DNA from 2 places in the Algibacter sp. Ld11 genome. Region 2 is predicted to be linked to the other one. Evidence: riboswitches for the same ligand, from Rfam matches in the RefSeq annotation. Region 2 holds a riboswitch; the other holds the start of a gene.
The links. Region 2 has a riboswitch for thiamine pyrophosphate ahead of thiS (sulfur carrier protein ThiS). Riboswitches for the same ligand answer to the same signal wherever they lie in the genome.

Region 1: another riboswitch for thiamine pyrophosphate. It lies ahead of ACJJV4_RS09930 (TonB-dependent receptor); the one in region 2 lies ahead of thiS (sulfur carrier protein ThiS).

The regions. Positions count from the first base shown of each region.
Region 1 covers NZ_JBISHH010000023.1:119,881-124,658, forward strand. Annotated here, with positions in the region: gene greA (transcription elongation factor GreA) at 1-60, opposite strand, end outside; gene ACJJV4_RS09925 (hypothetical protein) at 232-660, shown strand; gene ACJJV4_RS09930 (TonB-dependent receptor) at 713-2,848, opposite strand; TPP riboswitch at 2,950-3,041, opposite strand; gene arfB (alternative ribosome rescue aminoacyl-tRNA hydrolase ArfB) at 3,098-3,505, opposite strand; gene ACJJV4_RS09940 (DUF4301 family protein) at 3,507-4,778, opposite strand, start outside.
Region 2 covers NZ_JBISHH010000022.1:20,292-25,069, forward strand. Annotated here, with positions in the region: gene ACJJV4_RS08235 (thiamine phosphate synthase) at 1-321, opposite strand, end outside; gene thiC (phosphomethylpyrimidine synthase ThiC) at 437-2,296, opposite strand; gene thiS (sulfur carrier protein ThiS) at 2,374-2,577, opposite strand; TPP riboswitch at 2,664-2,766, opposite strand; gene ACJJV4_RS08250 (endonuclease MutS2) at 3,264-4,778, opposite strand, start outside.

The sequences.
Region 1 (4,778 bases), on a different contig from region 2:
CTTAAGCTCTGCTCTTAATCTTTTTAGTCCTTCAGGTGTATAGTAAGATACTTTACTCATAACTTCATCGTTTACTTAATAAAAAAAGATTCCGAAATACGATTTAATAACAATTATTAAAGCATTCGGAATAAAAAAATCCCGTTCACACGAGATTCGAAAACAAATATACAAAATAATTAACTCAATTTGCTTTTTGTTGTAAATTGCAAATCAATTTTTCCCTTAACTATGCGATTCATATTTCTTTTAATAGCTACCTTAGTTTTAACTTCTTGTAATGATAACTCGATAGATAATCCTAACTGCCAATTTCTCCTAGACTTAAGTATAAATGAAGTTGTTAACTTAAATTTACCACAATATAGCCAACTGCAATTTGCAGGAAACTCGGTGTATTTGCCTAATGCTGGAAATGGCGGAATTATTGTAGCGAGTACTGGTGTAGATTATTATGCTTGGGATGCTGCAGACCCAAACCGCATACCTAGCGCTTGTTCTGTGTTAGTAAACTCTGGGTTAACTGCCACTAGTAGTTGTGCCGATCAAAATGAATATAGCTTAGTAACAGGGCAAGCTTTAGGCGACGGTAATTTGCCATGTACTCTACAGTTTTACAGAGTTCAGGTAAATGGCAATACTTTGCTTATTTCAAATTAACACCTTTCTAAACCTCTTGTAAGATTTAGAAAAGTGTCTAATCTATATTTTATTAAAACTTTAATGTAGCACCTATTAAAAAGTTAGATGTAGCTTGCGGATAATAGCCTGCGTAGTAACCTGTAGTTGTACCTGTTTGACTACCCGAATCGTCATAATCATAAGAACCAAAGTATCCGTTAGACACATATTTTCTATTCAATATGTTGTTTGCCAATGCAGACAAAGTAATTGACTTAAATATCTTATTCGTTTTAATAAGGTAGTTTACACTAATATCGTTTACAAAATAATCGCTAAGAACAGAATCTTCATTATCAATATTCCCCATATATTGCTTGCCAACAAACTTACTTAAAAGTGATAGTTGCAAATTTTCTATAGGAGAAAAGTTAATAGCACTACCCACAACAACTTCAGGTGAAAACGAAATATTCGTACTCCCTAAATCGACCACTTCACCATTTATAGACGAATTAAAGTTTTTGTTTTTATTAGTGCTCAAGGCGAAATTAGCAGCTACGCTAAACTTTTTACTAAACTGAATATTAGCATCAACTTCTAACCCTAGTCTATAACTTTTACCACTGGTTGCTCTAATAGGGCTTCCAACATCGTCAAGTTCTCCTGTTAAAACCAATTGATTTTTATAAAACATGTAGTATAAATTAGAATTTACACTTACCTTATTTTGATTAAAACGCCAACCTAACTCAATATCTCTAAGTGTTTCATTTTTGGTAACTCCAGCTTCAAAATCATCGCGATTAGGTTCTCTATTCGCCACAGCAAACGACGTGTAAAAACTACTAAACTCAGAGTTTTTATAAGTTAAACCTACTTTAGGGTTAAAGAAACTAAAACTAGCATCGGTATTAAAATCAATACGATCAGAATTTAATCCGCCTGTTTTATAATCTACAAAACGACCTTGTAAATCTAAAAAACCAATAAGTTGATCACTAAATCTAACGGTTGCCTTAGAGAACACACTAAAATCATTTTTAGTAGCATCACCATCGTAATAATGATCTCTAATATTTGCATTTGCAGCTAAATCACTACCCCAAATAACTTCTCCAAAATGATCGCCATCATAAGAACTGTATGACAATCCAGAAATCACTTCAACTATGTTATTCTTATAAGTAACATTGGCATTAACAATGTAGAAATTATTATCCAACCAACGACGCACAATTACATCAGAGTCTTCTTCTATTAAATTATTAAAATCGGCAGCAGATTCTTCAGATTTATACTGCTCAAAATACCCTTTTCCCTTAGTATAGTTTAAACCTAAGTTGGTAGACCAGTTATTATCAAAACGTTCATTCCAATGCAATTGGTAATGATCCTGCCAGTAATTATCGGTTTCATTATCATAAGTATATGGGTTTTGTCTACGATTTTCTTTAAGTTCATCGGCAGTTAAGCCATACCAAGCTTGGTAGGTACGCTCTTCATTTCCAAAAGTTAAAGCTTTTATTAAGGTGTTACCATCCTTATAAATTCCTTGTAAGAAATAAGATTTTAGATCGGTAAAAGCGCGATCTACATAACCATCGGATTTTAATTTTGAAAAACGACCAGAAATTTCAAAATGATCATTCAGCAAGCCTGTACTTAGTTTCACGGTATGCTTTCGTGTGCCAAAACTTCCAAAACTATTAGAAATTTCACCTGAAGCTTCATCAGAATACGCATCGGTTAACAAGTTTAAACTCGCTCCAAAAGCACCAGAACCATTGGTTGATGTACCAACACCACGCTGCAACTGTAAACTCTCTGTAGACGATGCAAAATCGCCTAAATTCACAAAAAATGTGCCCTGACTTTCGGGATCGTTATAAGGAATCCCATTAATAGTAACATTAACGCGTGTTCCATCGGTACCACGCACACGAATACTTGAATAACCAATACCCGCCCCAGCATCACTTGTAGTAACTACAGATGGTAAAAAGTTAATAAGCGTAGGAATATCTTGCCCTAAATTACGTTTTGCAAGTTCTTCTTTAGAAAGATTGGAGTGTGTAATTGGCGAATCGGCACTTACACGCACTGCCTTTACTAAAACCTCATCGAGGGTTTCTGTTTTAGTAGAATCTTGTTGCACAGGATTTTGTTGTGCATTAGCACACATTGATAACACTAGAAGTGCTAAAAAAAGAAAATTGTTTTTCATTACGACTATATTTATAATCGAATAAAAAGAGGTCATTATTCTTTAAAAAATTAATTAGTTTCCGAAATACTCAGACAAGCCAAGCATAACTATTTACAACATTTACATGATGTAAGATTTCCTAAACAGCATTACCTGTTCTAGGTTCAATGGGTATGATCTCAGCCGATATTAGGCACCCCTTTTTTGAGAACGCTGCAAAAGTAATTAACAATTTAGAATTAACCGTATAGAATGAAATAATTCTTTTCATTCTATATCTGGTTTACGCCTATTTGCTTTTTTGTCAGAAATGTTCTTTTTATTTTTTAATCGTTTTCTAATAACCGATTTTGGTACTTTGGTTCGAATACGTTTTTTAGGAATAACAAGCGACGCTTTAATAAGAGTAAAAAAACGTTTTATAATAAGGTCTTTATTTTTATGCTGACTTCTACTCTCGCCACATTGCATTAAAAGTACGCCGCTATTGGTTAAACGATGTTGCAGTTTAACCAACAGACGCTCTTTTTGTGTTTCAGAAAAAACCATCGAATTTACTAAATCAAAACTCAGCTCGATTTTGGAAGACACTTTATTTACATGTTGCCCGCCCGCACCAGAGCTTCTTACTGCTTTAAATTGTAATTCTTGAAATAATGCGGCCTCACTAAACATATTACCCTTGATGTTCCGGTTTTAAAAGATCGTTAACCGTTTTAACTGGGCTAAAAGTATTTAAAGGCACCTCAACAAAAACAGTGATCCAATCTGCCATACTTCCATTCCATAAACCGGGAAGTTCTAAAGCTTGAATATCGGTTCCGTTTTGTGTTTTCATGGTAATAAAAGCAGCTTCTGGATCTACATATTCTAGTAAATTGAACTTTTCGCCTTTATAATCTTTAACACCACAAACCAAATCGGTTGGATTAAAATGTGTTGCATTTTCTACAATTTTAGATTGAGAATCATTGGCAATATCTATTTGAGCAAACTCCACAATTTGTAAAGACACCTCACCATTGTAGTCTTTTACCCAAAATGGACCACCACCAGGTTCACCTTCATTTTTAACCATACCGCAAACACGAATAGGTTTATTCAACTTACTTTTTAAATAGTTTTTCTTTTCTTCGGAAGAAAAATCATCAAAATCGTCAATCAAAGATACATTCATTTTTTTTGAAACATACATTGCTATAGCAAGCAATTCTGCTTCTGAAACCTCGTCTTTATCCAATTCTTCTAAGAATTTAAACGCACGCTCTTGTACTTCAATTAAAACACCTGCAAGCATTTTTTTATACTCGGATACTTTCTTATTATTCTCGAAAACAACAATATTATCGATGTTTTTAATAAAAATAACATCACTATCTAAATCATTTAAATTTTCTAACAAAGCACCATGACCTGCTGGTCTAAATAGAATAGAACCATCGTCTTGTCTATAAATTTCATTAGTTGTTGTTAAGGCTAATGTTTCTGTTTCTTCTTTTTGATATGAAAAGGAAACATTAAACGAGGTGTTTGTTTTTTCCTCTAAAGCATTTTTAATTTTATCTAATTCTGTATTAAAATATTTATGATGCTTTTCTGAAACTGTAAAATGTAAATTTGCTTTATTGTTAGAAGAAGCGTATAAAGTAGATTCTAATAAATGCTCATGAAAAGCTGTTATAGTTCCCGTTTGATAGGTATGAAAGGGCAACAACCCTTTTGGAAAAAAACTATAATTTAATCGAGATTCATCTAGCATAGCTTTAACAAACTCTATGCAAAGTTCTCCTGTGCTTAAACTATCTACATTAGCTTTTACAGATTTAATTTCCTTTAAAACTTCATCATAAAAAGGAAACTTTCGAATGCCTTTAACAAAAGTTTCAATTAAAATATCGTTCGTACTTTCTATATAAGTTTCTATAGATTCTCTGTTTGGATCGTATTT
Region 2 (4,778 bases):
ATCGTGAAAAGAAGAACTAATGGTTTTTCCATACATGTTTAGACTCTTAAAATATTGCCCAGGATTATCGATATGATCTATTCGCTTTTGTTCTTGAAAATGAATGCCTTTTAAATTGAATTCGTTAATTAACTCATGATGATAATGGACTACAATACGGTTGTGATATTGCGTATCTATTTGGTTTAAATAGGTAATATGTTCTTTGTAGTTTTTATCGGGTTTTCTAAAATGATAATATTCTAAGCCATTTTTAAATAACTGGTTTAGTATATTTATTTCGTTTGGAATGTCTTGTTCTGGTGCTATTAAAACGATCATTAGTTGTTTCGAGTTAGGGATTGCAGTGAAAATCCTTTTGCTTTTTTACAAAAGATTGTAACGGAAAGCCCGACCGTGCTTTTGCGAAAAAGCACGGGAACTCCCAAATTATTTGTTAAAGATACACTTCGGATCCTTTTTCTATGAATTCTTTCGATTTTTCTTCGAACCCTTTGGCAATAACTTCGTTATTTACAATGTCGTTTTCGGCGGCAAAATCACGAACTTCTTGTGAAATTTTCATGGAACAAAATTTTGGACCACACATCGAACAAAAGTGTGCAATTTTAGCACCTTCGGCAGGGAGCGTTTCGTCGTGATATTCTCGAGCACGCTCTGGATCTAGGCCTAGATTAAATTGATCTTCCCATCTAAACTCGAAACGTGCCATGCTCAAAGCATTGTCTCGGTGTTGTGAGCCCGGATGACCTTTTGCTAAATCGGCTGCATGCGCCGCTAACTTATAGGTTACTACACCAACGCGAACATCTTCTTTGTTTGGTAGGCCTAAGTGTTCTTTTGGTGTAACGTAGCAGAGCATCGCGCAACCGAACCATCCAATCATAGCGGCACCAATACCTGAGGTAATGTGGTCGTAACCAGGAGCAATATCTGTTGTTAAAGGGCCTAAAGTATAGAAAGGCGCCTCGTCGCAGACTTCAATTTGTTTCTCCATATTTTCTTTAATCATGTGCATGGGCACGTGACCAGGACCTTCTATAAAACATTGCACTTCGTGCTTGCGAGCTATTTGCGTTAACTCACCCAGAGTTTCTAATTCTGCAAACTGCGCCTCGTCGTTAGCATCGGCAACCGAGCCTGGACGCAGACCATCACCAAGTGAAAAGGCAACATCGTATTGTTTTAAAATTTCGCAAATATCTTCGAAATGCGTGTAAAGGAAACTTTCTTTATGGTGTGCTAAACACCATTTTGCCATAATGGAACCACCACGAGATACAATACCGGTAACACGTTTTGCCGTCATAGGTACGTAACGCAATAAAACGCCAGCATGTATAGTGAAATAATCGACACCTTGTTCGGCTTGTTCTATTAAAGTATCACGGAAAATTTCCCAAGTTAGATCTTCGGCAACGCCATTTACTTTTTCTAAGGCTTGATAAATTGGCACGGTACCAACGGGAACTGGTGAGTTACGCACTATCCATTCGCGGGTTTCATGAATGTTCTGCCCTGTGGATAAATCCATAATATTATCGGCTCCCCAACGGCAAGCCCAAACAGCTTTTTCTACTTCTTCTTCAATAGATGAGGTTGTGGCAGAGTTACCAATATTGGCATTAATTTTTACTAAGAAGTTTCTACCTAAAATCATAGGTTCGGCTTCTGGATGATTAATGTTAGAAGGGATTACTGCACGACCTCTTGCAACTTCAGAACGTACAAATTCTGGAGTGATTTTATCTGGAATTGACGCTCCAAAATGCTCGCCTTTATGTTGTTTTCTTATCTCGGTCATTTCATCGATTCGCTGGTTTTCACGAATGGCGATGTATTCCATTTCTGGAGTGATAATGCCTTTTTTAGCATAATGAAGTTGCGTTACGTTTTGTCCATTTTTGGCACGTAACGGTTTTTTTAGAAGCGAAAATCTCATGTGATCTAAGCTTTTATCGTTTAAACGTTCATTACAATATTTTGAAGAAAAACCATCGAGTTGCTCTACATCACCACGTTCTAGAATCCAATTTTCACGAATACGTTCTATACCACTGTGAACATCGATAGTTTTATTTGGATCGGTGTATGGGCCAGAGGTATCGTAAACGGTTACAGGTTCGTTTGGTGTTTTATTTTTAGTCATCGAATCTGTAGTGTCGCTTAAAGAAATCTCACGCATGGCTACTTTAATTTGCGGATGAATTTTTCCTTTTACGTAAATTTTCTTTGAATTAGGGAATGGATGTCTTGTAATTCCGTTTTGTTTTGGTGCCGTGTCTTTTTTCTTCATGATTATTTATTTGATAGCTTGCAACTGTTAATAAATTATGTTTTAATTCCGTGTAAATATATCTGTAGAGGTTGGTTCTAACCGCCTTGAGTGGCTTTTATAATTAGTACTTGGTCGCCATCATTGAGCGTTGTAGTATGCCAATCGGTTTTAGAAATAATGTTTTGGTTTACGGCAAGCGCAATGCCGTTAGTGGGGATTTCTAACTTTTTTAGAATATGCTCGAGAGCATCCTCTTTATGAAATTGATGTGGTGTGCTGTTTACTTTTATGCTTATCATATAAAAATAGTTTGTGTGGACTAATTAAGTTTAGTCAACCATTTTTGTAAACAATAAAAGTTATTGGAATTTGAAAAAAGGCAGTGCGGACACTGTTAACTTTTCCCTCCGTTGGTATTAACCAAATCAGGTTCTAAGGATATTTCTCAAACTAATTATTAAAATAATTAATTACTCCTAAAGTCTACTCTACAAATATATGTAAAACAATGACAGATTATACTACAAAGATTGAGATTGTTTTATTTCATTTTGTAAGTTAGATATAATACGAGTAAATGTATTATCATTATTTGTTTTAAAAACCTTTTTTAAGTGTAATCCATTTTTATCTATATATTTAATGGAAATAGTATGCGATACGTCTAAAAATGATTTGGAATTAAAGGAGATGGATTTAATTATTTTAGAATTTGATAAGAACGATTTTATATTATTGTTAGAGAAATTCCTTTGATATTTGATTTCTACGGTGTTGTTTATTATTGAAAAATTTTGAATATAAAGATCCGTTTTGAAGTAATGCACAATGAAAACTACAGTAAGAATGATTAAAAAAAAGATACTAAAGAATACCAAATCTTTACTTTTGCCAATGTAAAAAAAAGTATAAAATAGCGTTATTAATAATGGTGATAAAAATTTATCCTTTAAAATATAAGTGTTCATCTTTTTTATACAGATTATCACTTCTTAATATGTTCTACTAATTCCAATTGATCAATACTCACATTAGTTGTAAAAATGCCATAATTAACAACGGCTTTATTTTTTTCGATTTTATCTACAGTTCCAACAGCTCGGCCATCTTCCATACGTACACGATCTCCTAAACGGATAATAGCTTTTGGTTTTGGAACTTCAACAGCTTTTTGTTTCGCTTCTTTTTTCTTCTCGCGAATCACTTCAACCTTCTTTTCAACTTCTTTTTTTACTTGAATTTCTTTCGCCTTTACTTTCTTTTTCTCTTTAACAGTTACGCGTTTGCGTTTAGAATTTTCTATTTGAACTACTTTAAACAATTCGCCCATCAATTCTTTTTTCTGCTTGTTGTTAAAGAATTTTTCAGCAATATCGTTTACTTTTTGTCCTAAGTATATAAGGCGCTGGTTGCTATCGTAAAGTTCTTGATAACTTTCTAGCTTTTTCTGTATTTTGGTGTTTATTTCTTCTAGTTTATCGGCTTCTTCACCCTTTTTCTTTTCATTCTCTTTTAGAGATTGTCCTGTTTTTTCGAGTTTAGAACGTTCTTTTTGGAGTTTCGCGATAGTAGCATCGAAACGGACTTTACTGCGCTCAATTTTCTTTTTTGCACGATTTATTAAACTATATGGAATACCGTTTTTCTGTGCGACTTCAAAAGTAAAACTACTTCCTGCTTGTCCGATTACAAGTTTATAAAGTGGTTCGAGTGTGCGCTCATCAAACAACATGTTTGCGTTTAACATGTGCGGCATTTCGTTTGCTAAAATTTTTAAATTGGAATAGTGTGTAGTGATTATTCCAAAAGCTTCACGATGATAAAATTCTTCTAAAAAGGTTTCTGCTAGAGCGCCACCAAGCTCTGGATCACTTCCGGTTCCAAATTCATCTATTAAAAAAAGCGTGTTTTTGTTGCACTTCTTCAGGAAATAATTCATTTGTTTTAAGCGATAACTGTAGGTGCTTAAATGGTTTTCTATAGATTGGTTATCTCCAATGTCACTTAAAATTCTATCAAATAATGTTACTGTACTTCTCTCGTGTACAGGAATAAGCATACCACTTTGAAGCATTACTTGTAGTAAGCCTACCGTTTTTAGAGTAATACTTTTACCCCCGGCGTTTGGGCCTGAAATAACGATAATTCTGCTTTCTTTTTCTAAAGATATACTTTGGGGAAACGTTTTTTCGTTCTTCGCCAAGTTGTTTAAATAGAGTAGAGGGTGGTATGCGTCTCGTAAATTCATACTGCGGTCTTCGGTAAATTCTGGAAGTATGGCATTCATTGAATTCGCGTATTTCGCTTTGGCCGAAATGACATCAATATCAATTAGAAAGGATTGATAATCTTCTAAAAGTGGTAAAAACGGACGTATAAAATCGGTAACTTCTTTTAATATACGAATTACTTCTTCGTGTTCTTCGTATTCTAAGTTATTGAGTTCTCTTGAGTATTGCAGTGTGGTTTCTGGTTCAATATATACTATACTTCCTGTTTT